3 regions of the Shewanella sp. SP1S1-7 genome follow, and region 3 is predicted to be linked to each of the others. Evidence: predicted binding sites of a transcription regulator. Region 3 holds the regulator's gene; each other region holds the start of a gene.
What was found. Region 3 encodes NrdR, which represses ribonucleotide reductase genes. Its sites were predicted from a motif close to AAACACNANATNTNGTGTTT; they were not measured.
Positions count from the first base shown of each region.

Region 1 (9,984 bases), on a different contig from region 3:
AGAATTAGGTGAGAGAATTAATATCCGCTGTTTTACCCACGATCCCAGTATCAAATCCAGTTTACGTTTTTTAAGAAAAACAGAGTGGGCGCGGGATAAAGTCGAATATCTTTATTTAAGAGCCAACAAATTACCGTTACCGCCACCTAAAGCAGAAGCGAGTCAAGCCGCTAAGAAGCCTGCGGCAAAAATCGCGACTAAAAAGCCTACTCAAACCGCTCCCGAAAAGCCGGCTAAAAGTGATAAACCCAGCTCAGATGGCACAGTAAACAGTCATATTTGGGGCAATAATTAATCCTCGCCTCTGCTGCCATAAAACGTAAACAGCCCTAGAATAAGGGCTGTATTGTCGTGATGAATCTATTACTAATCGATTTTCACGGATCTATTTGCGGCGAATAGCGCTCACTTATCGATTTTGAACCAATAGCTTGCACACTTTTTAGCTGAACAACCCAAAATTGCTTCAGTTTTCAAATCTATGGCCGATACCGACTGTTATAGTGACTTGAGTATCAACGCAGTTTGCATCAATGGAGTGTTAAATGAACATTAATGGAATAAACAGTAGCGCAACTGGCTCAGCTTTCACCGCCATATCAAGCGCATATATCGCAGCGACACCAGCCGCAACACAAACAGCGAATAGTGAGTCCGCTGACTCACAAGATAGCCAAGACACTGTCTCCATTTCTAATGCGGGCCGCGCAGCTTTATCCGCAGATGTGGGCGCAACCTTAAGAGACAAAGCCTCAGCCAAAAAGAATGAAGTCGACAATGCCTCATCAGAAGAACCCATGACGTTAATTGATCAGCAGATCCAAAAAATAAAAGAGCAAATCAAGGCACTCCAAGAAATGTTGGCCAAGCTTGAAAATGATGACTCAGAGACCGCAGATCAGCAACGTAAGATGATCCAAGAACAAATAATGCAGCTGAGTAGTCAGATAGCAACCTTGACTGAGAAGAAGATGCGCGAAGCCCAAAAAAAGGAATCGGCTTAAATTAAGCGGTGATAATCCTGTGCTAAGTTAACCCATGTTCACAACATCGACATGTTCAAGCGGTTTATATATTCAAGCCGTCTAGTTGACCCTACTTAGATAGGAAAACTGAACATCAAACGCCAAATGTTCAAGCCATCGCCACGGCGATAGCTGAATCCAATACGATCAACACCCAGCAATTCGCCCCCAAGGGGCTTAGAAAAAGCGAGGGAAAAACCAGCCTCATAACTGCCTGAAACTATGGTATCTTGCTCTATCTCGCTGATAAATCTGAGCTCATTGAAATACCAATAACCCACAGCAAAGATCCTTGGTTGCACCTGCAGATCCCACCATTGCCAGCGCGGCGCTAATCCTAAATCCACGCCAGTTTGTAACACCGCAAATTGATCGGCAAACTTGCCATAGTGCTCACTGTACCCGGCGAAACGTAATCTCGACACCCACACCGCATCTTGCCCAGCAAGGGTGAAATCATACAAGCTACTGATCCCTGAGGCGATAATGGCAACATTATCGTTTTTATCGAAGTTAGTACCAAAACCGATATCTAAATACCCTTCCATTCGAGTGTTTTCGCTCGCCTGCCAGTGGTGCTCAAAACCTGGGGTAATGGTCATAGTGCCTATCGACGACGGTAACTCGCCTTCAGTGATATCTTTGGCTAAATAATCAAAAAAGCCAAAGGAGATAGGTAAACGTAACCAAGTCTGGCTTCCGCTATCTTTCTTTAAATCAAAACTTAACGGAATGCTGACCACGGTCGCATTTTGGTTGGCGGCGCGGTAAACCCCTGTGCCGAGATAACTACCAAAGGCATAAACAGAATTGGGATTACTACTCGACTCAATCGGATTGCTGCCATTGGCGTTACTGCTAGGCACATGACTGATAGAAACATGATCGATAGGCACGCCAGCATCATTTGCTTGAGACGCCGATGTAAGTGTCGCAGATGTGAACGTATTGGCGGGGGATACACTATTGGCGAAAACGGCAGGAACTATGCTCAGAAATACTAAGCAAGTTAACGACAAACATAATGGCAACCGACTGAAAAAATGGCTCAATTGACTTAAACCTTACTCATTTCTGACTCAATCGGTCGACCCATCATAAATACAAAGCTACTTATTTTCATCCATAAAATGATATTCAGACATCATGTGTCCAAGCTCAGTGGATTTGGTTTTTAAGTAGGCTTCGTTGTAACGATTCTTACCAACTTGCAGCGGTACGCGCTCAACCACTTCGATGCCAAATTCCTTCATCGCTTTCACTTTACGAGGGTTATTGGTCATCAAACGCACATGCTTCACGCCTATCTGTTCCAGCATAGGTTTGATCATGTCGTATTTACGCATATCGGCTTCGAAGCCCAGTTGCTCGTTGGCTTCAACTGTGTTGGCACCTTTATCTTGCAGCTCATAGGCGCGGATTTTATTCAATAAACCAATGCCACGGCCTTCTTGGCGCAAATAGAGGATAAAGCCACTGCCCGTTTCCGCAATATTTTGCATCGCCGCTTGTAACTGAAAACCACAGTCACAACGCAAGCTAAATAATGCATCGCCAGTTAAACACTCGGAATGAATTCGACCCAACACAGGTTCATCCGCACTGAGCGTACCGAATGTGAGCGCAACATGCTCTTTGCCTGATTCTGTATCTTCAAAACCATGCATGGCAAACACGCCCCAAGGAGTGGGTAACTTTGACGTCGCGACATATTTTATCGACATACTTAACCTTAACGACAACTCTCATTCCATGAGACGAATAAGATCCCTAGAAACAAACGAGGATTAGGCACTTAGCCAACTAAGCGCACTATTCTAAAGTGTTTTTGAACAATCAAGAAATACTTTAGTGTTTTAATCAACTAAACCAAACATGAATGTCATTTTCGATGGGCAGCACGAAGGAATGGATTAAAACGAAGCTGTGCTTAAAGTACTAGGCGCACCAACACGCGATCGACACTCGATCCCGTGTCAGTGACAGCCTAACCCACATTAAAATTTTGCGGGCGCGTATCCAGTGACTTCCTTTAGCCCCATTTCACGGCCGATAGCTGTCATAGGGTGGATCACCACAAGACCTTTGACAGACTTTTTCAGTTTGCCCATGTCCGCTTGTTCTTCTTTAGTCAAAGCGCGATGGAAAGGCAAACCTTTGATATCTGAACCTTGCTTATTCAATAAGCGGGTTTGTTGGCCTTTCACACTGCCAATTTGCTTAGTGACTGCAGCGATTTCGCGCTTGAACTGGGCAATAATGACGTCATCGCCTCTTTGTTCAGCCGCAGCAAGTTTACGACGAAATTTATCTAATTTATCGTTAAGCTGCTGCAGTTCTTGCTTTAAATTCATTCTGTTACCTTAAATTACCTAAGTTAGCCACAGTAAAATCTTAGCCTGATTATGCTAGCGTCTGTGTCAAGGCCTGAGATTATAGCAGCAAGTTACAGATCCTCGTTACCGCTTTTATAACAAACGAATGATCTGATTGCTGCTACCGCGAAATACGAGACTTGGATCGGCAAGACTTTGTTCAAATTTGCCATCCACCAGTACATCAATATAGGCCAACACGGCGCGCTGTTCATCACTCAACTCATTAAGCACATAACCCGTCCAGAGCCAAATATCCTTCCCCTTACACTCAGCCTTGACTCGTTTGACGAGCGCCAAAATGGCACTAAGATTGACAGGCAATAAAGGATCGCCCCCCGAGAGAGATAAACCACGGCGCACAATCCGCTTATCATTGAGATCGGCAATCATCCTATCTTCCATCGTCCTATCAAACACATGCCCAGAACGGGGATCCCAAGTACTTTGATTGTAACAACCACGGCACTGGTGCTCGCAGCCAGAGACAAACAAGGTCGCACGGGTACCAGGGCCATTGACCACATCGATAGGGAAATATTGATGGTAATTCATTGATAGTACTTCATAGTGCATTTCATCTTTTAACATTGGGGCATATCCCATGGCACTATTTGATTTGATGCCACGGAATAAGTCTAACAAGCAGAATAAAATAATAGTGTTACAAGTGTTTGATCCTACGTTTTACTTCTTCCTGTTTACCATAATTGAAGGGCCGCGCATCTGGGCTGCCTAAATAACCGCACACTCGGCGCGTCACTGACACCCGACTTGGCTCATGGTTGCCGCACTTAGGGCAAGTGAACCCTTTACTGGTACAACTAAATTCGCCAGTAAAGCCACAGTCATAGCATTCGTCGATTGGCGTGTTCGTGCCATAGTAAGGCACGCGGCTATAACTATAATCCCACACGTTTTCCAGCGCTTCGAGGTTATGCTGCATGTTGGGATATTCGCCATAACAAATAAAGCCGCCGTTCGCAATTGCGGGATATGGCTGTTCAAAATCAATTTTATCGTAGGGGTTAACGCTTTTTTCCACATCAAGGTGGAAACTATTAGTGTAATAGCCCTTGTCTGTCACGCCTGTGACTAGGCCAAATTGCTTCGCATCCAGTTTACAAAAACGGCTGCAGAGACTCTCACTTGGCGTGCTATACAGACTAAAGCCATAACCTGTTTCAGCCTTCCACGCATCCGTGGCGGCTTTAAGATAGGCAACAATAGCGACGGCTTTGTCCCTTAATTGTGCATCGTCAAATACATGGGTTTGGGTGCCATAGAGTGCATTCATGGTTTCATGCAGGCCAATGTAACCGAGTGAAATCGACGCGCGACCATTTTTAAAGATTTGAGAAACATCATCATCGGCGCGTAAACGCACACCACAGGCCCCTTCCATATAGAGGATAGGTGCCACACGGGCTTTAACGCCATTGAGTCGCTCAATGCGAGTATCTAACGCTTTACGGGCTAAGACTAATCTGTCATCTAAAAGATGATAAAATTCCGCTTCATCACCCTTAGCTTCCAAGGCAATCCGCGGTAGGTTTAAGCTCACTACCCCGAGATTATTGCGTCCTTCATGCACGAGCTCGCCATTTTCCTCATAGGTGCCTAAAAAGCTGCGGCAACCCATTGGGGTTTTAAATGAACCTGTGACTTTCTCGACTTGCTCGTAATTGAGAATATCGGGATACATGCGCATAGTCGCGCACTTGAGCGCCATCTGTTTGACATCGTAATTGCAATCGCCAGCTTTGTGATTAATGCCATCACGAATCGCAAACACTAACTTAGGAAAAACTGCCGTCTTACGATTTTTACCCAATCCCGCCATCCGTACTTTCAGCATAGATTGCTGAATTAAGCGGGATTCCCACGAGGTGCCTAACCCAAAGCCAAAGGTCACGAATGGTGTTTGGCCGTTGGCGGTATGCAAGGTATTAACCTCATACTCCAAAGACTGAAATGCATCGTGACATTCTTTTTCAGTTTGCGCCGTGGCAAAAGCTTTGGCGTCGGTGATCTTCCAATTCAAGGCGATTTGGTAGTGCTTGTCGTAGCTCTTAGCGACAAATGGCGCCAACACTTCGTCGATACGATTAATGGTCGTGCCGCCATAAATATGGCTCGCCACTTGGGCAATGATCTGCGCGGTGACGGCTGTCGCCGTTGATATAGACTTAGGGGTTTCAATTTCGGCATTTCCCATTTTAAAGCCATGGGTCAACATACCAGCCAAATCAATCAGCATGCAGTTAAACATCGGGAAAAAAGGCGAGTAATCTAAGTCGTGGTAGTGGATCTCCCCCGCTTCATGGGCAGCAACCACGTCCTTTGGCAAGATATGACTCTTGGCATAATGTTTGGCGACTATGCCCGCGAGCAAATCCCGCTGAGTTGGGATAACTTTCGAATCTTTATTGGCATTTTCATTGAGTAACGCCGCATTACTTTGCTCGACTAAACCACGGATTTCGAGGTTTAATTTACTGGTCGCTTCACGGCACACATCTCGGTCGTGACGGTATTCGATATAAACTCGCGCCAAGGACTTATACGGCCCTTCCATCAGTAAATTCTCAACCGCATCCTGTAGATGATGGATATCAACTTCGGTTAAGGTCGCAACGCTTTGACTGATACACGCTGCCACTGTCGCTGCATAGTCGCCATCCTCTATCCCAACTGAGTTTGCAGCGGCATTCACTGCATCCCGTATCCTTGTTTCATCAAAAGGTGTGCGGCAACCATCACGCTTAATTACGACTGGCATTGTTCAGTTCCTCTCCATCTCGCCTAAAAACTAACACTACATCTAGTGATTTTAAAAGCATAAAACACAATATGTAGAGCATTAGGCTACAACGACGATGAAGCGTCCATGATCCAGATCATAGTTTTTAGGATGAAATAAAAGAACAAACCAGAACTGCAGCTAGGCCCAATTATCTGAAAATTGCGCCTTGACCTGCTGATTAAACCCAGCTAGTTGATGCCTGAAATCAGTGATGATCAGGCTCCATAACTCAAGATTAACGCTTAGCGAGTGCAAGATAACTACTGAGTTGGCCTGATGCCGACTGATGCGAGCCCATAGACGAAGCGAGTTGCATCATAGATTTAAGCCCCTGCCATTGCTGTTTTTGGGCATCCGTTAGCGGTGGCTCAGAATTTAAATAATCCGTTAATTGACCAAGGACTTTGGTGGCTTTTTGGGCGAGCACCGGCGACTGAGCATCATCCATATTGGTCAAAACGTTTTTCGCATCGACCAAGGTATTGATCAGGGGGTCATTCGGTGATTTTTTGGCTAATGCTTTGAGCTCATCATCTAAGAAATCTTGCAGCGACTGCTTACTCGGCGTGGTTGTGCTCGGAACTGTAATACCGTTTTTCGATAAACGGTCGAGTTGCACGTCCGATAAAATGCCGTCTTTTTGTAAACGTGACACTAATGCGGGAATATCGGCGACACCAAATTTGCCATCAGCAAAAAAATCCTTCGCCATCGACTGAATTTTCTGTGCACGTTGCGCCCGTGGCGACAGCGCTATCTCATCGGCTTTACCCGCGTCGGGTTTAGCGGCATCCGTCTGAGTTTTCTTGGTCTCAGTGGTCGCATCGGTTTTGGCCGTACTCGTTTTTTGGCTATTGGCACCATAGGCATCGGCGATACTGCTACTGCTGCGATTAAGATTGAAGGCATTTAAAATAGAATTCATCGTCAAAAATTCGGCGTCTAAGACTCAATGACAGTTTTAAAGCAAAAACTAAGCCAATCAAGTATTAATCTATGCAGAGCCTGAATTCTCGGGTAGCGAACAGCACCAGTAGCTTTATCTCTAGGACTGTAAATCTTCAATAAGGGCAAGACATTGCCGCCTCAACAAATCGAGTGCCTCTGCATCCATTTGTACTTTATTCAGCAAGGTTTGTTTCAAGGCTAGGGCTTCATGCTTAATCGCCTCTCCCTGAGCCGTCAGAGTGATCAATTTTTTCCGCTCATCTTCAACGCAGGCCAAACGCGTGATCAAGCCTTTTACCTCTAACCGCTTAACGATAGGCGTTAGCGTCCCCATATCGAGCTTAGTCGCCGCCGATAGCTGGGTTTGACTACAGCCATTTTGACGCCACAGGGTTTGCATCACCAGATATTGAGGAAAAGTTAACTCGTATGCCTCGAGTAAAGGCCGATAAGCGCGCACTAAGGCATTGCTCGCAGAATATAACGCGAAGCACACATTATCAGATAAACACAGTGCATCCCTTGGCTCGAGGTTCTGTACCTCTGTGTTATGTGGGTCTGGGTTTTGACTCTGCTCTGTAAATTCGAGCTCTGGGTGAGATAAACAATTTTGCACGTTCAAGCGCCTGTCATTCAAACATAGCGCTATCTTATCCGATCCGCCCCATCGCATCTAGTTTGCGCGCAAAGTATTTGCATTGTGTCATGAAGCCACGTAAAGTTGACGCAGTTAGTTTGCGCACAAACAAAAGGTTAATTTTCTATGAATAGCACTATTACCGAAACCCGTGAAATCCATTTAGCCAGTCGCCCTGAAGGCATGCCTACGGCTGAGAATTTTGCTTTAGTAAATCAATCCTTAGCACCGCTCGCCGATGGCCAAGTGTTGATTAAAAACCTATGGATGTCGGTCGACCCTTATATGCGTGGCCGCATGGTAGATCGTAAGAGTTATGTTCCGCCCTTCGCCTTGAATCAAGTCTTAGAAGGCGGCGCGATTGGTGAAGTTATCGCGTCTAAAAACAGTGATTTCCCAGTAGGCACTAAAGTCAGCAGCATGTTAGGTTGGCGCGAGCACGCTGTCACCGACACGGCTGGACTGACCGCTCTGCCGCAAACCGAATTAGACAGTTCACATTTCCTCGGCGTGCTGGGTATGCCGGGCATGACTGCGTGGACGGGACTGACTCGCATCGCAGATTTAAAAGCGGGTGAAACCCTGTTTGTTTCAGCCGCATCAGGCGCCGTCGGCAGTGTTGCTTGCCAGATTGGTAAACTGATGGGTGCTCGCGTAATCGCCTCAGTGGGTTCAGACGAAAAAGCGGAATTGCTGCGAAGCTATGGTGTTGATGCCATCATAAATTACAAAACCTGTGGCAATCTCACCCAAGCGCTCACAAAAGCCGCGCCAGAAGGGATTGATGTGTACTTTGAAAACGTCGGTGGTGAGCATTTAGCCGCAGCGCTGAGCAATATGAAAGATCATGGTCGTATCGCCGTTTGCGGTATGATTTCGCAGTACAACGACACTGCGCCAACACCTGGTCCAGATAACTTGGCCCTGATAGTGATGCGTAAACTTAAGTTAGAAGGTTTTATCGTATCCGAACATTGGGCGCATTATCCTGAGTTTGCCGTAAAAATGGCTCAATGGTTAGCTGAAGGTAAAGTCAAAGCTGAACAAACCATTTATCAAGGGCTTGAACAAGCACCTGATGCCTTTATCGGTCTGTTTGAAGGTAAGAATCGCGGTAAAATGTTGGTGAAATTAGCGTAACTCGCCATCAAAGCGACATAAATGCTCAGTTTTAGATAGCAAAAAGTCGGTATAATGCGAGTTGTACCGACTTTTTCTATTTGATAGTCAACTGTTTATCTTTTAACGGATTAGCCCTTCCACATCGCAGCTTCAATCAAGTGAGCCACCTTCTCCACAGCAGCTTCACCAGCGGCAATCGCCTCATCAGCACGGTGAAACTCCATAGTGCCGATATTGCCAACCTCAGGCACAATACAAATATCTGGCGGATCGCCCATCAAGCGCGCCCGTTTATGTCTTTGCTCTAAAATGCCCATTGATTGCGACATTACAGCAATCATGCCAGGATTCGATTTAGTGCCAAGTGAAAACTTATCGGTCAGATTGCTGACATAATCTCGGCCACGGGCAAACAAATCCATAAATCCAGTATCTTGTCGCGCAGGCATATCCATTTCAGCTTCAACGTTTTTTTGGCTCGTCATGCTCACCGGCAATACTTGGATGCGACCAGAATGATAACCATATAAATCCACGGCTATCACCACATCAACGCCCATGGCACGGCTGACAGAAACAGGCACTGGATTCACCACAGCACCATCGACAAGCCAGCGGTCACCTTGTCTCACGGGCGCCAAAATCCCCGGCATAGAGCAAGAAGCGCGCACCGCTTGACGTAGATCCCCTTCTGTAAACCAAATCTCCTGCCCGGAGTACAAGTCGGTCGCAACCGCAGCAAAGGGACGATTGAGGTTCTCAATATTCACATCCCCGATTCGAGCCTGTAGTACATCAAATACCTTATCACCGCCGATAAGACCGCCTTTACGCCATCGAATGTCCATCAAGCCAAGTACGTCCCAGCTCGAGAAACTCCGAACCCATTCTTCTAATTCAGGTAAATGGTCATGGGCGTACGCGGCGCCCACTAAAGCGCCCACCGAACATCCCGCAACTTTATCGGGTTTGATCCCCATGGCGGCAAGACCATTCAACACGCCAATGTGCGCCCAACCTTTCGCAGCGCCACTGCCCAAGGCAATACCAACCGAAGGGGTTGTTCCGTTA
Region 1 is NZ_JAUOEU010000009.1:43,053-53,036, forward strand. Features, by position in the region: gene Q4Q49_RS09390 (VF530 family DNA-binding protein) at 1-295, shown strand, start outside; gene Q4Q49_RS09395 (FlxA-like family protein) at 546-1,004, shown strand; gene Q4Q49_RS09400 (hypothetical protein) at 1,100-2,077, opposite strand; gene ribA (GTP cyclohydrolase II) at 2,135-2,749, opposite strand; gene Q4Q49_RS09410 (YibL family ribosome-associated protein) at 3,023-3,379, opposite strand; gene nrdG (anaerobic ribonucleoside-triphosphate reductase-activating protein) at 3,494-3,955, opposite strand; gene nrdD (anaerobic ribonucleoside-triphosphate reductase) at 4,065-6,182, opposite strand; gene Q4Q49_RS09425 (hypothetical protein) at 6,442-7,131, opposite strand; gene Q4Q49_RS09430 (MarR family transcriptional regulator) at 7,252-7,770, opposite strand; gene Q4Q49_RS09435 (NADP-dependent oxidoreductase) at 7,918-8,931, shown strand; gene rssA (patatin-like phospholipase RssA) at 9,042-9,984, opposite strand, start outside.
Region 1: the regulator NrdR is predicted to act here: its motif matches at 6,214-6,233, upstream of nrdD (anaerobic ribonucleoside-triphosphate reductase).

Region 2 (9,984 bases), on a different contig from region 3:
GGATTTGAACTAACTCTTCCTTGATGACTTCCATCAAACGCTCAGGACTGCGCAGAATAAACAGCAGACCCGCAATAAATTCGAGCAGCTCTTCGTATTCGGCAATGATCTTATCGTGTTCAAGACCGGTTAAACGGTGTAAACGCAGTTCTAGAATCGCCTGAGCTTGTTGCTCAGTCAGGAAATATTGACCGTCGCGGATACCGTATTGTGGCTCTAACCACTCAGGACGCGCGGCGTCATCGCCCGCTTTTTCCAGCATGCCTTGAACGTGGCCTAATTCCCAACCTTGCTCAACCAATTTAACTTTGGCATCCGCAGGCGTTGGCGAGGCTTTGATCAGTGCAATAATCGGGTCGATGTTAGCCAGTGCAACCGCCAGCGCTTCCAAAATATGGGCGCGCTCACGGGCTTTACGCAATTCGAATACGGTACGGCGCGTCACGACTTCACGGCGATGCAGAATAAAGCATTCGAGCATTTCTTTCAGATTAAACAGTTTAGGCTGACCATTGGTCAGGGCCACCATGTTAATCCCGAAAGAACACTGCATTTGCGTTTGAGCATACAGGTTGTTTAATACCACCTCGCCCACTTCGCCGCGCTTAATTTCGATAACGATACGCATACCGTCTTTATCAGACTCGTCGCGTAGACCGCTGATCCCTTCAAGCTTTTTATCTTTAACCAGCTCGGCAATCTTCTCGATTAAACGGGCTTTGTTCACTTGATAAGGGATTTCAGTCACGATAATGCGTTCACGGCCATTATCTTCGGTTTCCACATCCGCCAGTGCACGCATGATCGCGCGGCCACGGCCGGTTTTATAGGCATCAATAATGCCCTTACGGCCATTGATAATTGCCGCAGTTGGGAAATCCGGACCAGGAATGTATTCCATCAGCTGTTCAATAGACAGTGAAGGTTCTTCAATCAGTGCCAAACAGCCTTTCACGACTTCCGTTAGGTTGTGTGGTGGGATGTTGGTCGCCATACCAACCGCAATACCCGATGAACCGTTAATTAACAGGTTAGGTACGCGTGTGGGTAGTACAGCAGGGATCTGTTCTGTGCCGTCGTAGTTAGGGACAAAATCCACTGTCTCTTTTTCAAGATCGGCGAGTAATTGATGCGCTAACTTATCCATACGGATTTCGGTATAACGCATTGCCGCCGCTGAGTCACCGTCGACCGAACCGAAGTTACCTTGGCCGTCAACTAAGGTGTAACGCAATGAGAATGGCTGGGCCATACGGACGATAGTGTCATAAACAGCAGAATCACCATGGGGGTGATATTTACCGATGACGTCACCGACCACACGGGCAGATTTTTTGTAAGGCTTGTTCCAATCGTTCTTCAATTCACTCATGGCAAACAGAACGCGGCGATGAACCGGCTTTAAGCCGTCGCGCACGTCTGGTAATGCACGTCCCACGATAACGCTCATGGCGTAATCAAGGTACGAATTCTTTAGTTCGTCTTCGATATTAATTGGCGAAATAGATGATGCCAGATCAGTCATAAACTGCTCGTTCCCCTGAAAAATAGCCGACAACGTATAATCCGTATCATTGCCTAGCCCAAAAACGTGATTTGGCATTCTAACACAGTTATTTAATGTCGCCAGACCTATCATTATCGAATTGAGAGTCTGGTGGCTTAATAGATGAAAACACTGTCAATTTGGTCGTTTGAGCGATAAACAAGCGTTGAAATTCGTGGCTTAGGATGAGAAAAAATCGTCAAAGGGATAAAGTAAAAGGTCGATACGGAGCACAACAATTAACATAAAAGCAGAAAACTGCTGAAAATTCACTCAACCACAAGGGCTTAGCTCAGTCGAACACTTTGTTTATCAAACATAGTCGTTATAATAGCCGCACAATACAGCTACTTCAGGTAATAGCATGCATCAGAATACCAATGTGGACCCACAGGAAATCGCAAAGTTTGAACGTATGGCCGAAACGTGGTGGGATCTCAACGGTGAATTTAAGCCGCTGCATCTATTAAACCCGCTGCGCTTAAATTATATCGATCAAACTGCTGGCGGCATTTTCGGTAAGAAAGTGCTCGACGTTGGTTGCGGTGGCGGGATTTTATCTGAAAGCATGGCCCGTATCGGTGCCGAGGTTGATGGTCTTGACATGGGTGATGAGCCCTTAGAAGTCGCCCGCCTACATGCCCTCGAAACCGGCGTAAGCATTAATTATGTAAAAAATACCGCCGAGACCCACAGCCAAGATCATCAAGCCTATTACGATGTGGTGACCTGTATGGAAATGCTGGAGCATGTGCCCGATCCACAATCTGTGATCAAGGCTTGCTGTGACATGGTTAAACCCGGTGGCTTTGTGTTTTTCTCCACCATTAACCGCAACATTAAATCCTATGTGCACACGATTCTGGGCGCAGAATATTTACTGAAGATGCTGCCAGTTGGTACCCATGAGCATAAAAAATTCATTAAGCCTTCGGAATTGATTGAACTTGTGGACAATACCGATCTGATCTGTACCGATGCATTAGGCATCAGCTACAACCCGCTGACGGGCATTTTTAAATACACGCCTAAAGTTGATGTCAATTACATGATAGCGACGCGTAAGGTTGATTAATATGAGTCTGGCACAGATCAAAGGCGTACTGTTCGATCTCGACGGCACCTTAGCCGATACCGCGCCGGATCTGGTGCAGGCCCTTAATTTAAGTCTTCAAGACGTCGGCATCGCCGCGCAGCCGTTAGCGGCCATGCGCTACGCCGCATCCCACGGCAGTTTTGCCTTAGTCGATGCGGCGATACCCAATGCAGCGAATGATCTTCGCACTCAAGTTCAACAAGGGCTGCTCGCCCACTATCAGCGCATTAATGGCGATCACTGTGCACTATTCACTGGTATTGCAGCATTACTCGACTGGCTCGAGTTAATGCAGCTGCCGTTTGGGGTGATCACCAATAAGCCAGCGCGCTTTACCCGTCCCTTATTGCGAAAACTGAATTTACACTTGCGTATGCCAGTGATTATCAGTGGTGATTCGACCAAACACCCAAAACCCCACACAGCACCTATGTTATTAGGGGCTCAGCAACTGAACTGCGCTCCAGAGCACATTTTGTATCTTGGGGATGCTGAGCGAGATTTGCTCGCAGCCAAGGCAGCGGGCATGTTAGGTGGCGTTGCCCTATGGGGTTATCTGGGGGTCAACGACAAGCCATCGCAGTGGCCTGCCTACGCGCACTTTGCCAGCCCTACTGAGTTACATCAGGCATTAGCCGACGCATTCGCCTGAAAACTCGCCCATAAAATGGTTAACAAACTTCACTTTTGCACTCGAAGATACACCTTTTACTAAAGTGACTATGCAGACGCACATAAGTGTGTTTGCCCGATTTTTACCTGCGAATAAAATCAGGCGGCGAAAGGTCGGCGGATAAAAGATCGGCACTTGTGCGCGATCGCGATCTAAAGAAAAGATCGCCTAAAAATCCCCCATGAGTGCGACACACTAACCTGAAATTGAGCTTCAAGGTTAGTCGTTACTAACGCGAAAGCTTATCCTCAACTTATCCACAAGATGTCCCCTGAATTCAGACTTGCAAATAGGGGCAAACCTCACTATCTTGTATCCCAGATAATTTAAAACACCATATCTTGTGTATAGGTAGCAATCAGACACACTAAAAGCTCGCCGCTTAATTGACTCGTTTTCAACCAGTCAGCAGTATTTAAGGGACGGTTATTGATTGTTTTACAAGGATACGTACGGTGAACTTGCTCACCTAAATAGATATAAGAACCAAGGCCTATCTCCAAATGAATAGCACTATGACAGTCACAAAACGCTGTGGCGATCGTGAAAATATCGATCTCGAAAAAATACACCGCGTAATTACTTGGGCAGCCAAGGGATTAAAAAACGTTTCTGTTTCTGAAGTTGAACTGCGCTCGCACCTACAGTTTTTCGATGGCATCCCAACCGAAGCTATCCATGAAACCATTATCAAAGCGGCTGCGGATTTAATTTCTCCAGAATCACCGGACTATCAGTTCCTCGCCGCCCGTTTAGCGGTGTTTCATTTGCGTAAGAAGGCCTTCGGTCAGTTCGAGCCGCCAGCACTGTATACCCACGTGACTAAGTTAGTTGAGCTTGGCAAGTATGACATGCACATTCTGCAGGATTACAGCCACGAAGAACTCGACGTGATGGATACCTATATCGACCATTGGCGCGATATGGACTTTTCTTACGCTGCGGTAAAACAGCTTGAAGGCAAATATTTAGTTCAAAACCGTGTGACGCACGAAATCTATGAGAGCGCCCAGTTCCTCTACATTTTGGTCGCGGCCTGTTTGTTTGCCCGCTATCCAAAAGAAACGCGCCTGAAATACGTTAAAGATTTCTATGACGCGGTATCGACCTTTAAGATTTCGCTACCAACGCCAATCATGGCCGGTGTGCGCACGCCAACACGTCAGTTCAGCTCTTGCGTACTGATCGAATGTGGTGACAGCTTAGATTCAATCAACGCGACAGCTTCGTCGATAGTGAAATACGTCAGTCAACGTGCGGGTATCGGTATTAACGCCGGTCGTATTCGCGCCTTAGGTAGCCCAATCCGTGGTGGTGAAGCCTTCCACACCGGTTGTTTACCTTTCTATAAGTATTTCCAAACCGCAGTTAAGTCTTGTTCTCAAGGCGGCGTGCGTGGTGGTGCTGCGACCCTCTTCTACCCGATTTGGCACTTAGAAGTCGAATCTCTGCTGGTATTGAAAAATAACCGCGGCGTTGAAGATAACCGTATCCGTCACTTAGACTACGGTGTGCAGTTGAACAAAGTCATGTATCAACGTCTGATCAAGGGCGAAAATATCAGCCTGTTTAGCCCATCAGATGTACCTGGTTTGTACGATGCGTTCTTTGAAGATCAAAACGAATTCGAACGTTTATATGTGCAATATGAGCAAGACAGCAGCATTCGTAAGAAAACCATAAAGGCAGTTGAGCTGTTTTCACTGATGATGCAAGAGCGCGCCTCAACTGGCCGTATCTACATTCAGAATGTGGATCACTGCAACACTCACAGCCCGTTCGATTCAAAAGTCGCGCCGATCAGACAGTCTAACCTGTGTCTTGAAATCGCTCTGCCGACTAAACCATTGAACAACATCGATGATCCAGAAGGTGAAATCGCGCTTTGTACGCTGTCAGCACTTAACTTAGGTTCTATCAAAGAATTATCTGATATTGAGCCATTAGCCGACCTCGCCGTACGCGCACTGGATAACCTGTTGGATTATCAAGATTACCCCATCAAGGCCGCGCAAATTGCCTCGATGAATCGCCGTACCTTAGGCATAGGCGTGATTAACTTCGCTAACTACTTAGCAAAAAATGGCATGAAGTATTCCGATGGCAGCGCGAACGAGCTGACCCACAGAACCTTCGAAGCAATTCAGTTCTATTTACTGAAAGCCTCGATGAACTTGGCCAAAGAGCAAGGTGCGTGTCCGTTATTCCACGAGACCACTTACTCTCAAGGTATTTTGCCAATCGATACCTACAAACGTGACCTAGATAAAATTTGTGCTGAACCATTGCACTTAGACTGGGAATCACTGCGTAGCGATATCAAGCAATATGGCCTGCGTAACTCGACGCTGTCGGCATTAATGCCATCAGAAACCTCGTCGCAAATCTCTAATGCGACCAATGGTATCGAGCCACCACGTGGTCTTATCAGCGTGAAATCGAGCAAAGACGGTCAGTTGAAGCAAGTTGTACCTGATTTCGATACGCTGAAAGATAGCTATGAATTGCTATGGAAAATGCCAAGCAATGACGGTTACTTACAGCTAGTGGGTATTATGCAGAAGTTCGTTGACCAAGCGATTTCAGCCAACACTAACTATGATCCTTCACGTTTTGAAGGCCGTAAAGTACCGATGCAAACCCTGCTGAAAGATTTGCTCAATGCTTACAAGTTAGGTGTGAAAACGCTTTACTACCATAACACTCGCGATGGTGCGTCGGATTCACACGATGACATCACCAATTTAGAGAAAGAAGACGATGGTTGCGCCGGCGGCGCGTGTAAAATCTAGTCTTTAACGTTAACGCGGCTCTTACAAATAAAAAGTATAGGGATCCCGATTGAGTGGATCCCTATCCATTGGAAAATAGCACCATGGCCTACTCTACCTTCTGTCAAACACCCAACGATGCCACCCGTGAACCTATGTTTTTAGGTCAATCGGTCAACGTGGCTCGTTACGATCAACAAAAATATGAAGTGTTCGAAAAACTGATAGAAAAGCAGTTATCTTTCTTTTGGCGACCGGAAGAAGTAGACGTCAGTCGCGATAAGATTGACTACGGTGCATTGCCCGATCATGAAAAACACATCTTTATTTCTAACCTGAAATACCAAACCTTACTCGACTCGATTCAAGGTCGCTCACCCAATGTGGCCTTTTTGCCACTGGTGTCGCTGCCTGAACTAGAGACTTGGATTGAGACTTGGTCTTTCTCTGAGACGATTCACTCGCGCTCATACACCCATATCATTCGCAATATCGTTAACGATCCTTCAGTGATCTTCGACGATATCGTCGTGAACAAAGAAATATTAAGCCGTGCGACAGATATCGCCGCTTACTACGATCACTTGATCCAACTGACTCAAGTGTTCCATTTACTCGGCGCGGGTACCCATGTTATCGATGGCAAAGAAGTCATAGTCAACACTCGCACCCTGAAAAAAGCCTTGTACCTGTGCATGATGTCAGTCAACGCCCTAGAAGCGATTCGTTTCTATGTTAGCTTTGCCTGCTCATTTGCCTTTGCTGAACGTAAGCTAATGGAAGGTAACGCGAAAATCATTCGCCTTATTGCCCGTGATGAAGCACTGCACTTAAACAGCACTCAGCATATTTTAAGCATCATGCAAGGCGGTAAAGACGATCCAGAAATGGGTGAAATTGCCGCAGAATGCCAACAGGAAGCTTTCGATTTATTCTTCAAGGCCGCAGAGCAAGAAAAAGAATGGGCAAAATACCTGTTCAAAGACGGCTCTATGATAGGTTTGAATGAACAGATCCTCTGCCAATACGTTGAATTTATTACTAACCAACGGATGAAGTCGGTGAATCTGCCACAACCTTATCCTGAAATAACCAATCCATTACCTTGGATGAAAAACTGGTTAGAAAGCGATGCAGTGCAAGTCGCGCCTCAGGAAGTGGAAGTGTCTTCATACCTTGTCGGTCAAATCGACTCAGCGGTTGATGGCGATGAATTCCTCGACTTCGATCTCTAAGACGCTCACAAGTGACGTTAAAAATGGCATTACAACAGTGACATCGAAAAAACGGCCACAAAACCTGTTTGCGAAGGCGCCAATCGTGCGCCTTCAAGGTCAACCTGTGTTGCTCTTTACCGAGCAACAAGGCACCTTGTTGCAAGCGCTCGAGGCAAAAAACGTCAAAATCTTCTCAGAATGCCGCAACGGTTTCTGCGGTGCCTGCAAAACACGGGTCATCAGCGGAAAAGTCAGCTACTTAAACGAACCCTTAGCCGAACTCAAACATGATGAATGTTTGCCCTGCTGCAGTGTACCAATCGAAGATTTAGAGCTGGATCTATCACCTGAAGGGGCAACTGTCGTCACCTATGCGTGTCAACCTCGTCAGAGCAAACCCAGTTTGGCTAAGACAAAGCAAACACAGCATGAAGCAAGCAACACGCGCACGTTAAAACAAGAAGTGTTTGAAGACTAACAGCGCCAAGATTAGACTTCTCTATAAGCTGCTTTAAATGATCCACTCTGAATAAACAACTTTCACTTTTTCAGTAAGCGGCGTTAAAACAAGCATTAGCTGTTAAACACAAAGTCCCTTTCAATACTGCCTTAATTAATCCGCGCCAATTAGCGACCAAACGCATTAAACCCCACTCTTCTTCCTTCTCTCTATTTTCAATGCATTCCCGCGGAAAACCAAAAAGCCTGAACTCAGGTTCAGGCTTTCAGGATCTAAAACTTAACGCATAACGCCTAAAGCTTATTGCAGAAGACTTATCGAGTTTCTATAAGCGCATAGCCAGCTCAGCGCCTTGGCGGATTGCACGCTTAGCATCAAGCTCTGCCGCGACATCCACGCCGCCAATCAGATGCACAGGCAAGCCCGTCGCTTTCATCTCATCCACTAAGGTGCGATTCGATTCTTGTCCAGCGCAAAGCACAACATTATCAACGGCCAGCACTTCAGCGGTTTCGCCCACGCGAATATGCAGTCCCGCATCATCAAACTTATCGTAACTCACGCCCGTTTTCATCTTCACATCATGTTGCTTAAGCACAAGACGGTGGATCCAGCCGGTGGTTTTACCTAAGCCCTTGCCCATCTTCGACGTTTTACGTTGCAGTAAATAGACCTTACGATGATCGGTATTGTCGGATTGAGGTTCTGTTAGGCCGCCCGCATGCTGGTAAGTTTTATCTATGCCCCACTGTTGCAGCCATTTATCTGGGTCCAAGGTGCTAGATTGGCGCTCACATAAGTAATGCGCCATATCAAATCCGATACCGCCAGCACCAATCAAGGCTACTGTATTACCGACAGTCACTTCACCCGAGAGCACTTTTTGATAATCGACCACCCGTGGGTCATCAAAGCCGGGTAAGACTAAATCACGCGGCACAACACCTGACGCTATCACTACTTCATCAAATTTTTCGGTCGCTAATACGCTGGCATCGAGGCGAGTGTTTAATCTCAGCTCCACCTTATGCAGCTTAATTTGATTGATGAAGTAACGGATAGTCTCGTTAAACTCTTCCTTTCCTGGGATTTTACGGGCGAGATTAAACTGTCCACCCACCTCGGATTTCGCTTCAAACAAGACAACATCATGGCCTCGCATGGCGGCATAAACAGAAAATGCCATGCCCGCAGGACCTGCGCCCATCACCGCAATACGCTTTTTATTGGCTGTGGGTAAGAAGTTGATTTCAGTCTCATAACAGGCACGAGGATTCACTAAACAGGTTGCGCGCTTGAGGGAAAAAGTATGATCAAGACATGCTTGGTTACAGCCAATACAAGTGTTAATCAGCTCTGGTGTGTTCGCCGCAGCTTTATTGACAAACTCAGGATCGGCGAGAAAAGGCCTTGCCATCGACACCATGTCAGCTTGACCAGAAGCAATAATCTGCTCGCCGATTTCAGGGGTATTAATGCGGTTAGTCGCAATTAAAGGTACAGAGACAGATTGTTTGAGCTTTTCAGTTACCCACGCAAAGGCGCCGCGGGGCACACTCGTCGCAATGGTCGGTACGCGCGCTTCATGCCAACCAATACCAGTATTTAAAATAGACACGCCAGCTTGCTCTAACCACTGGGCGAGCTGCACCACTTCATCCCAAGTCGAGCCGTTATCCACTAGATCGAGCATAGATAAACGGAAGATAATGATGAAGTCTTTACCGACTTTTGCCCGTATCGCGTTAACAATCTCAATCGGGAATTGCGCCCGCTTTTCAAACGCACCACCCCATTCATCGGTGCGGGTGTTGGTGCGCGCACTGACAAACTGATTGATCAAATAGCCTTCAGATCCCATCACCTCAACGCCATCGTAACCGGCTTTCTTGGCAAGAGCGGCTGAGCTGGCGTAATCCTTAATGGTCGAGCGCACTTGGCGACTAGACATAGCAGACGGCGTAAAAGGTGTAATGGGTGATTTAATTTTGCTCGGTGCTTGGGAAAAAGGATGATAACCGTAGCGGCCCGCATGCAAAATTTGCATGCAGATCTTACCGCCGGCCTCATGTACAGCCTGCGTGACCACGCGATGCTTACCGACTTGCCAAGGAAAACTCAGCTGACAGGCATGGGGCGTAAGGCGACCGCGAAGATTGGGGGAAATACCGCCCGTTACAATCAAACCCACGCCGCCCAGAGCGCGTTCTTTGTAGAACGC
Region 2 is NZ_JAUOEU010000001.1:245,766-255,749, forward strand. Features, by position in the region: gene gyrA (DNA gyrase subunit A) at 1-1,525, opposite strand, end outside; gene ubiG (bifunctional 2-polyprenyl-6-hydroxyphenol methylase/3-demethylubiquinol 3-O-methyltransferase UbiG) at 1,911-2,621, shown strand; gene Q4Q49_RS01090 (HAD-IA family hydrolase) at 2,623-3,294, shown strand; gene nrdA (class 1a ribonucleoside-diphosphate reductase subunit alpha) at 3,819-6,107, shown strand; gene nrdB (class Ia ribonucleoside-diphosphate reductase subunit beta) at 6,191-7,321, shown strand; gene yfaE (class I ribonucleotide reductase maintenance protein YfaE) at 7,359-7,781, shown strand; gene Q4Q49_RS01110 (NADPH-dependent 2,4-dienoyl-CoA reductase) at 8,089-9,984, opposite strand, start outside.
Region 2: the regulator NrdR is predicted to act here: its motif matches at 3,645-3,664, upstream of nrdA (class 1a ribonucleoside-diphosphate reductase subunit alpha).

Region 3 (9,984 bases):
GATAGGCTTAGGGATCCAAGTCATTACCGCGAAGAAAGTTGCCACGCCGACATTGATTTTCGATGAGGTGGATGTCGGGATTTCGGGCCCCACCGCCGCAGTGGTTGGCCGCATGTTACGCAGCTTAGGGGAATCGACCCAAGTACTGTGCGTGACTCACTTGCCGCAAGTTGCGGGCAATGGTCATCAACACATGTTCGTCGATAAGTTTAATAAGGCGGGCAGTACTGAGACCACAATGAAGTCGCTCGATCGTGAGCAACGCATTCAAGAGCTGGCAAGGCTGTTAGGTGGCGATACTATCACTAGCAATACCCTAGCGAACGCAAGGGAACTGCTGCAATAGTAGAATCAAGCAGAAAAGGGATAAGGGATGTTCAGCTAATCCCTTCATCCCTTCAATCAGAAAAATGCGAAATCAAAAGCTAAGGGTTAGTTGTTGGCCATGTTAACTATCATGCCAAGTTAGCAATCATGTTAGCTAACACACCAGACTAGCCCTTGCAGACAGATAAAGGCAAATACACCCGCTAAAACATCATCAATCATAATGCCAAAACCACCTTCGACTTTGGCATCGAGCCAACGGATTGGCCAAGGTTTGATGATGTCAAAAAAGCGAAATAAACCAAAGCCCACTAACAGCCAAATCCAGCCCGCTGGTGCCGCTATCATAGTGATCAACAATCCAGCCACTTCATCCCACACAATCGCGCCATGGTCGTGTACGCCCATGTCATGGGCCGCTTTACCACAGATATAAAATCCTGCAAATACACTCACTAAAGTTAAGCCCAGATACCAAGCAAGCGGTAATGGCGCCATCAGTAAATAGAGGGGAATAGCAGCTATGGTACCGAAAGTACCGGGCGCTTTAGCGGCGAGTCCGCTACCGAAACCGAGTGCCAAAAAGTGGACAGGATTTTTTAATGACAGGCGCGTTAACGCCTGATCCTTTGACAACCATTTCATTAACATGCTCTTCGCTTAAAAGTGCTCGAAACCGTGATACGGCGGCGTAAACGGCTCACCATTGAGTTGTAACTTGAGCTTACTGCCCGCACAAATTTGCCCAACACGAACAAATTTTGCTCCTGCATGGCTTAATGCTGTCTCAAGCGCGCCTTTTTGCGCCTCAGGAACGGTGAACAGCAGTTCATAATCTTCGCCGCCTGTCAGCGCATAACCTAAGGCATGCTCCTCACTGACGGTATCTTGCATCGCACGCGAAAGCGGGATGCAATTAACATCTACAACCGCACCAACTGCAGAAGCCTTAAGGACATGACCGATATCCGAGATAAACCCGTCGGAAAGGTCGATAGCACTGGAGGCTAGCGAACGCAAAGCTTGGCCCGCTAAGACTCTTGGTGTTGGGCGATAATGGCGATTAATCAGGAATTCTTTGTGCTCAGCTCTGGCCTGTTGTACACCGCGAATGATATCCAGACCTAAGGCCGAATCTCCGAGCGTGCCCGTGACATAAATCCAATCACCGGCTTTAGCACCATGACGCGTGAGTGCCTTACCCTGTGGGACTTGGCCGTGCACTGTGATATTAATCGCCCGTGGGCCACGCGTCGTATCGCCGCCAATTAAGGCAATGCCATAGTAATCAGCCGCTTCAAATAAACCTTCGCTAAAACCACTGAGCCAAGTTTCATCGACTGCGGGTAACGTCAAGGCAAGCGTCATCCACGCAGGTTCAGCACCCATGGCAGCCAGATCAGATAAATTTACCGCTAAGGCTTTGTAACCTAAGGCAGCAGGAGGCATATCGGGGAAGAAGTGGACATTTTCGACTAAGGTGTCACAGGAGATAGCAATCGACTTGTTTTCTGCGGGTTGCACTAAAGCGCAATCATCACCGATGCCAAGCTTCACATCACGGCGAGTAGGGCCGCGGTTGCTAAAATAACATTCAATTAATTGGAATTCTTTCACTGTACAGTTTGGCACGACTTACATCGGCCACCTTTGTTAGCAATGAAAAACGGTATCCTAAGATACCGTTTGTCTTTATTACTTGCGTGCAACCAGTTTGTCGAGCAGTCCGTTAACAAACTTATGACTCTCGTCCGCACCGAAAGCTTTTGCCAACTCAATCGCTTCGTTAATCGCGACCTTGTAGGGCACATCTTTACGGAAAGTCAGCTCATAGGTCGCTAAACGAACTATGGCTTTCTCAACTGGAGACACTTCATCAATCGGGCGTTCCAGATGCGGGATGATCAGCTCATCCAATTGGGTTTTCTTCGTTGCAACGCCTGAAAATAGCTCACGAAAATAAGCTACATCAACACCGTCGAGACTTTGTTCAGTTAAAAACTCATGCTCAACATCGGCAATATTATTCCCGCTTAGTTGCCATGAATAGATGGCTTGAACGGCTAAACGGCGGGCCTTGCGGCGCTCAGAAGGCTTCATTATTTTTCCTACTATAACAACTGTTGTTCAAGTTCTTGCAGAACATTGACCATTTCAAGCAGACTTAAAGCAGCTTCGCCGCCTTTGTTACCCGCTTTGGTACCTGAACGTTCAATAGCTTGTTCAATGGTATCTGTGGTCAAAACACCGAAAGCAACAGGCAGATCAAATTCTAAAGCAACTTGAGCTAGACCTTTATTACATTCGCCTGCAACAAAATCAAAATGAGGAGTACCACCACGGATCACCGCACCTAATGCGATAATACCGTCGAATTTACCACTGGCAGCTACGCGACGCGCAGCTAGCGGCAACTCAACCGCACCTGGTACACGGACAACAGTGATATTGTCGTCGCTGACTTGGCCAAAACGTTTCAGCGTGTCAAGTGCACCTTCAAGCAAGCTCTCAACTAAAAAGCTGTTGAAACGCGAAATTACAATCGCAACTTTGGCATTTTTCGCTTCGATATTACCTTGAACTACGTTCATTATCTTACCTAATTTAGCTAAAGCACCCAGCTCGGGGCGAAAAGTGGCGACATGATATCACAGCCAATTGCCCAGAGCCCTATGCAAATTATCAGAAATTGTTAATTTTACTTTAGTGTAACTTTGGATTTCAGTCTGCCACATACTCAGTCACTTCAAGGCCAAAGCCCGAAAGTGAGTGGTAGCGTTTAGGCGAACTGAGCAGGCGCATCTTAGTCACACCAAGGCTGGCGAGAATTTGCGAGCCAACACCCACACGGCGCGACGTCCCTTGCCATTTTGCAGAAGCAGGCGCTTGGCCTTGATCTTCGGCTTCAAAGGCTTTCACCTTAGAGAGGATTTCACAGGGATGCTCTTGATTCCCGAGTAAAACCAATACACCACCTTCTGCAGAAATACGCTCCATCGCCTTTTCGAGTGGCCAGCTGCGTTGCTGATCGCGCTCTGAGTGGAGTAAATCGTTGAAGGTATTTTGCAAATGCACGCGCACCAAACAATCTTCTTTCACCTCACCTTTGACTAAGGCAAAGTGCAATTGATTGTCGATAGTGTCTCTAAAAGTCACCATATCGAACTCACCGAAACGGGTCGGTAATTTGCATTTAGCTTCGCGCACAACCGTGGTTTCTTTGGTATTGCGATACTCGATTAAAGCCGCGATAGTGCCGATTTTGATGCCATGTAACTCGGAGAAAATTTCTAAATCGGGGCGACGTGCCATAGTGCCGTCTTCGTTCAAAATCTCAACGATAACGCCCGATGGCTCAAGTCCCGCAAGACGGGCTAAATCACAGCCAGCTTCAGTGTGGCCTGCGCGGGTTAATACGCCGCCGTCCTGTGCCATTAACGGGAAGATATGCCCTGGTTGCACTAAATCAGACGCTTTAGCCTCTTTAGCCACCGCCGCTTTCACCGTTACAGCGCGATCGTGGGCCGAAATACCGGTAGTCACACCTTCTGCCGCTTCAATAGAAACCGTAAAGTTAGTCGAGAACTGTGCGTTATTATTCGTCACCATTAAAGGCAGGTTTAACTGCTGGCAACGGGCTTTAGTCATGGTCTGGCAAATCAGCCCACGGCCATATTTCGCCATAAAGTTAATCGCTTCTGGCGTGACCATTTCGGCCGCCATGATCAAATCACCTTCGTTTTCTCTGTCTTCGTCATCCATCAAAATAACCATTTTGCCTTGACGAATATCTTCGATGATCTCTTCTATACTGTGCAGCGCCATTGTAGGACCTTATGATTTTGCTGTTATTATGAAATTCTATACCTAAATAACCTAAGCTGCCGATAAGCTTAAGTTAAATAATCTGCTCCTGTGCACTAACGCACAAAGCCGGCACGGGCTAACATTTCCATGGTGACGCCACCGCTCTTGCTGTCTTTGCCATCATAATTCATCAAGCGTTCAAGATAACGGGCGATTAAATCCACTTCGATATTCACCTTATCGCCTGCTTGCAGGTCGATTAACGTGGTTTCACCTGCAGTATGCGGCACTATGGTCAAGCGGAATCGACTACCGTCCACCTCGTTAACTGTCAGACTCACGCCATCAATGGTGATGGAACCTTTATGGGCAATGTAACGCCCAAGCTCTGCGGGTGCGGCTAACCAAAATTCAATGGCTTGACCACGCACTAAGCGTTGCTCAACCGTTGCAATACCGTCAACATGGCCGCTGACCATATGGCCGCCTAAGCGTGTAGTTGGGGTGACGGCTTTTTCAAGATTCACCTTAGTGCCCACTTTGTAGTTTGCAAAGCCAGTTAGACTCACAGTTTCAGCTGATACATCAGCCACATAACCGTCTGCTAATTGCTGCACAACCGTTAAGCACACACCGTTGGTAGCAATACTGTCGCCTAAACGCACATCGTTTAAATCCAGTTTGCCGCTCGCCACGGTAAGACGAATATCATCGCCTTTACGCTCCAGTTTGCGCAGGGTGCCAACGGCTTCAATAATCCCAGTAAACATGGTTAACTCACTTATTCGATAAAGAAGTAATAAGGCATAAGACTCAAGGTTTAACGGTTATCTTGCCCTAATTAAATAAAGAAGTATCAAGCATAACGCTCAAGGTTAAACGGTTATCTTGCTCCAATTCGATTTAGATAAAGAGGTATCAGGCTTAACGCTCAAGATTAAACGGGTATCTGGCCCTAATTTGCGCTCATCGACCAACATTAATGCAGGAATTTGCGCCATGGTTTGATAATCGGGTAGCTGCAGCAGATTACGCCCTTGCCCGCCGAGGATTTTCATCGCTTGGTACAGCACTAATTCATCAGCCAGCCCCTGTGCTAAAAATGCGCCCGCTAAGGTTGCCCCCGCTTCCACCAGCACGTGATTACAACTTTGGCCTAAATAGCTTAATAGTTCAGGTAAGGATACGCGACCTGCAATTGCTGGTAATACTAGGCAACTCACATGGGAGGGCAATTGTGCTTGAAACTCTGTGGGATAAGCCACGGTCGAGACCAAGAGTATCGGCGATACGATAGCCAAACAGGCAGCCGATAACGGCAAACGGGCGCGACTGTCGAGTATCACCCTTAATGGCTGCAGTAATTGCGCCTCGGTTACGCAGTCTTTTATGTCGCCAAGTTCTTGATATCGCACATTGAGCGAGGGATCATCAGCCAATATGGTTTCAATCCCAGTGACCAAAGCGCAGGAACGTAAGCGTAAACGCTGCACGTCGCGGCGAGATTCAGGGCCGGTAATCCATTTAGATACCCCGTTAGACAGCGCGGTTTTACCATCGAGACTCGCAGCCAATTTGACTGTAACTCTGGGTAAACCCGATTCCATCCGCTTCATAAAACCTAAATTCAAGGCATAAGCTTCATCACGGTGTAATCCCACATCCACTTCAATACCGGCGTCGCGCAGCATTTGAATACCGCGCCCACCGACTTGCGGATTAGGATCTTCCACCGCCACCACCACACGTTTGACGCCAATATTGATCAGCGCCAAGGCGCAGGGCGGTGTGCGGCCATAATGACTGCAGGGCTCTAAGGTGACATAGGCTGTTGCGCCGCGGGCGTGTTCGCCAGCCATACGTAGCGCATGCACTTCGGCGTGGGGCTCACCCGCTTTTTGATGATAACCTTCACCAATGATTTGGTTATCTTTAACGATAACGCAGCCCACACTGGGATTGGGTCTCGTGGTGTAAAAGCCTTTGCGCGCCAATTGAATCGCGCGGCTCATCATTTGGGTGTCGAGTACGGACCAACTTATGTTCAAGCTCATGTTCAACCCTGTTGTTAAAGGTTTCGGCTTTCACCAGTCTTGTAAATCTGTGTTTAAAACCTGTCTTGCAGAAGCTATTAATCAAAAGCCTCTTTTAAAGCTAGCGCAACCAGAAGACTGAACGACAGGCAACAAAAATCGAATAACTACTTTTGCAGTTTGGCGATGGCTTCACCAAATTCAGACACGTCTTCAAAGGCGCGGTACACAGAAGCAAAACGTATGTAGGCGACTTTATCTAAGCTCATCAATTGCTCCATCATCAAGTTACCAACCATTTCTGAGGGCACTTCCCGCTCGCCAGTGGCGCGCAGGGTAGATTTGATTTTGCTAAGCGCTTGCTCGATTTCATCCATAGACACGGGGCGTTTTTCAACCGCGCGCAGCATGCCACCTTGGAGTTTTTCTTCATCGAAGGGTTGGCGTGAACCATCGCGCTTGATCACCCGAGGCATGACTAACTCGGCACCTTCAAAGGTGGTAAATCTTTCATGGCATTCGGTGCATTCTCGGCGACGGCGCACTTGATGGCCTTCCGCCACTAATCGAGAATCGATGACTTTAGTATCTGTCGCGCTGCAAAATGGACAATGCATTGAGCCTCCTGCCAGTGAATGACGTAAAGCCGTTGGCTTTACTATGTTATCTAAGGTTAGCCTGTTTGGTTTAAGTCTAAGATTTTAGCAATAAAAATGGCCGCTTAATGCGGCCATGGGATTTTATCCTATTTATGGGCTGAGGTTAACCACCTGATGCTTGTTAGGCTCAGCACCACAAAAAGGAGACTATTTACAGATTAACCGTAAACAGGGAAACGTGCGCACAGTGCCAATACTTGGCCTTTAACACGCTCAATCACTGCAGGATTGTTAGCATCATCAAGGATGTCACAGATCCAGCCAGTCAGCTCTTTCGATTCCGCTTCTTTAAAGCCGCGACGCGTAATCGCTGGCGTACCGATACGCACACCTGAAGTCACAAAAGGTGAACGTGGATCGTTTGGTACTGAGTTTTTGTTCACGGTAATGTTAGCGCTACCTAAGGCGGCATCGGCTTCTTTACCGGTTAAGTCACGACCAATCAGGTCAACTAGCATCAAGTGGTTGCTGGTTCCGCCAGAGACGATTTTGTAACCGCGCTCAAGGAACACTTCAACCATAGCTTTAGCGTTATTAACCACTTGCTGTTGGTAAACTTTAAATTCTGGCTCTAGGGCTTCTTTGAACGCCACCGCTTTACCGGCGATAACGTGCATTAATGGGCCACCTTGACCGCCGGGGAATACTGCAGAGTTCAACTTTTTGTACAAGTCTTCATCATCAGCAGCAGACAAAATCACGCCACCACGAGGACCCGCTAAGGTTTTGTGAGTCGTTGAAGTGACAACGTGTGCGTGTGGCACTGGGTTTGGATAAACGCCAGCAGCAATAAGACCGGCAACGTGCGCCATATCGACAAATAGGTAAGCACCTATTTTGTCTGCGATTTCACGCATTTTTGCCCAATCAACGATACCTGAGTAGGCAGAGAAACCGCCGATCATCATCTTAGGCTTGTGTTCTACGGCCAGACGTTCCATCTCGTCGTAGTCAATTTTGCCAGACTCGTCGATACCGTAAGGAATGATGTTGTACAGTTTGCCAGAGAAGTTAACCGGTGAACCGTGGGTCAAGTGACCACCATGAGCTAAGTTCATGCCCAGTACGGTATCGCCAGGTTTTAACAATGCCATGTAAACCGCGCTGTTTGCCTGTGAACCTGAATGAGGTTGTACGTTAGCGTAAGTTGCGCCAAACAGTTGTTTAGCACGCTCAATCGCTAAGGTTTCAACTACGTCCACATACTCACAACCACCGTAGTAACGCTTGCCTGGATAGCCTTCAGCGTACTTATTGGTTAACTGTGAACCTTGCGCTTCCATCACGCGTGGACTGGTGTAGTTTTCAGAAGCAATCAGCTCAATATGCTCTTCTTGACGCAGAGTTTCGTTCTGAATTGCGTTAAACAGTTCCGGATCATAATCTGCGATATTCATATCTTTTTTCAGCATTGCTTACTCCAGCTGCCAATTCTTATAGGTAGGGTTGCGCGGTATTCTACTCGGAACGCGACCACAATCCCAGTATTTGAAACATGAAATTCCTAGCGTTTTAGCTTGAACTTGGCTCATTGTCGAGTTGAGTTCGGCGTGCAATCGAGTAGAATTAGCCGCATCATTAGTCACTTAAGATAGAGAAAAATGGCTCAGTTTGTTTACAGCATGCTGCGGGTGGGAAAAATTGTTCCGCCTAAGAAGCAGATCCTTAAAGATATTTCTTTAAGCTTTTTCCCTGGCGCCAAAATTGGTGTACTCGGCCTTAACGGTTCAGGTAAGTCGACACTACTGCGTATTATGGCGGGTATCGACACCGAAATTGAAGGTGAAGCGCGCCCAATGCCGGGATTGAAAATCGGTTACCTACCGCAGGAACCTAAACTCGATCCAACCCAAACCGTGCGTGAAGCGATTGAAGAAGCCGTCTCTGAGGCAAAAAATGCCCTGACTCGCCTCGATGCCGTTTACGCAGCCTACGCCGAGCCGGATGCCGATTTCGATGCCCTTGCCAAAGAGCAAGGTGAACTCGAAGCCATTATCCAAGCCCAAGATGCCCATAACTTAGATCATATCCTTGAGCGCGCAGCTAACGCCCTGCGTCTGCCAGATTGGGATGAGAAAATCGAAGTGTTATCCGGTGGTGAACGTCGCCGCGTGGCGATTTGTCGCTTGCTGCTTGAAAAGCCTGAAATGCTGCTACTGGACGAACCGACCAACCACTTGGATGCGGAATCCGTGGCTTGGCTTGAGCACTTCTTGCAGGAGTATGCTGGTACTGTGGTCGCGATTACCCACGACAGATACTTCCTCGACAATGCCGCTGGCTGGATTTTAGAACTCGACCGCGGTGAAGGTATTCCGTGGGAAGGTAACTATTCTTCATGGCTTGAGCAGAAAGATGCCCGTCTGAAGCAAGAATCAGCCACAGAAAGCGCTCGCCAAAAGACCATTGCCAAGGAATTGGAATGGGTACGTCAAGGTGCCAAAGGCCGCCAGTCTAAGGGCAAGGCACGTATGGCGCGCTTTGAAGAGCTGAACACTAACGATTACCAAAAACGTAACGAAACCAACGAGCTGTTTATTCCGCCCGGACCACGTTTAGGTGACAAGGTTATTGAAGTGAATAACCTGACCAAGTCTTACGGTGACCGCGTTTTGATCGACAACTTGTCGTTCTCAGTACCTAAGGGCGCAATCGTCGGCATTATCGGTGCCAACGGCGCGGGTAAATCGACCCTGTTCCGCATGTTATCCGGCGCTGAAACACCAGACAGCGGCAGTATTGAGCTGGGTGAAACTGTGCAACTGGCCTCGGTTGAGCAGTTCCGCGATTCGATGAATGATAAGAACACCATTTGGGAAGAAATCTCCGGTGGTCAAGACATCATGCGTATCAACAACATGGAAATCCCGAGCCGCGCCTATGTAGGCCGCTTCAACTTCCGTGGTGGCGATCAGCAAAAAGTCATCGGCACCTTGTCAGGTGGTGAACGTAACCGAGTGCATTTAGCCAAACTGCTGCAAGCGGGCGGTAACGTCTTATTACTCGACGAACCCACCAACGACTTAGACGTTGAAACCCTGCGCGCACTGGAAGAAGCGATTCTGGAATTCCCAGGTTGCGCTATGGTGATTTCGCATGACCGTTGGTTCCTCGACCGTATCGCGACCCACATTCTGGATTACCGTGACGAAGGCCAA
Region 3 is NZ_JAUOEU010000022.1:49,717-59,700, reverse strand. Features, by position in the region: gene recN (DNA repair protein RecN) at 1-346, shown strand, start outside; gene Q4Q49_RS16145 (phosphatidylglycerophosphatase A) at 478-972, opposite strand; gene thiL (thiamine-phosphate kinase) at 988-1,944, opposite strand; gene nusB (transcription antitermination factor NusB) at 2,023-2,427, opposite strand; gene ribE (6,7-dimethyl-8-ribityllumazine synthase) at 2,439-2,918, opposite strand; gene ribBA (bifunctional 3,4-dihydroxy-2-butanone-4-phosphate synthase/GTP cyclohydrolase II) at 3,049-4,152, opposite strand; gene Q4Q49_RS16120 (riboflavin synthase) at 4,248-4,904, opposite strand; gene ribD (bifunctional diaminohydroxyphosphoribosylaminopyrimidine deaminase/5-amino-6-(5-phosphoribosylamino)uracil reductase RibD) at 5,010-6,188, opposite strand; gene nrdR (transcriptional regulator NrdR) at 6,335-6,784, opposite strand; gene glyA (serine hydroxymethyltransferase) at 6,985-8,238, opposite strand; gene ettA (energy-dependent translational throttle protein EttA) at 8,428-9,984, shown strand, end outside.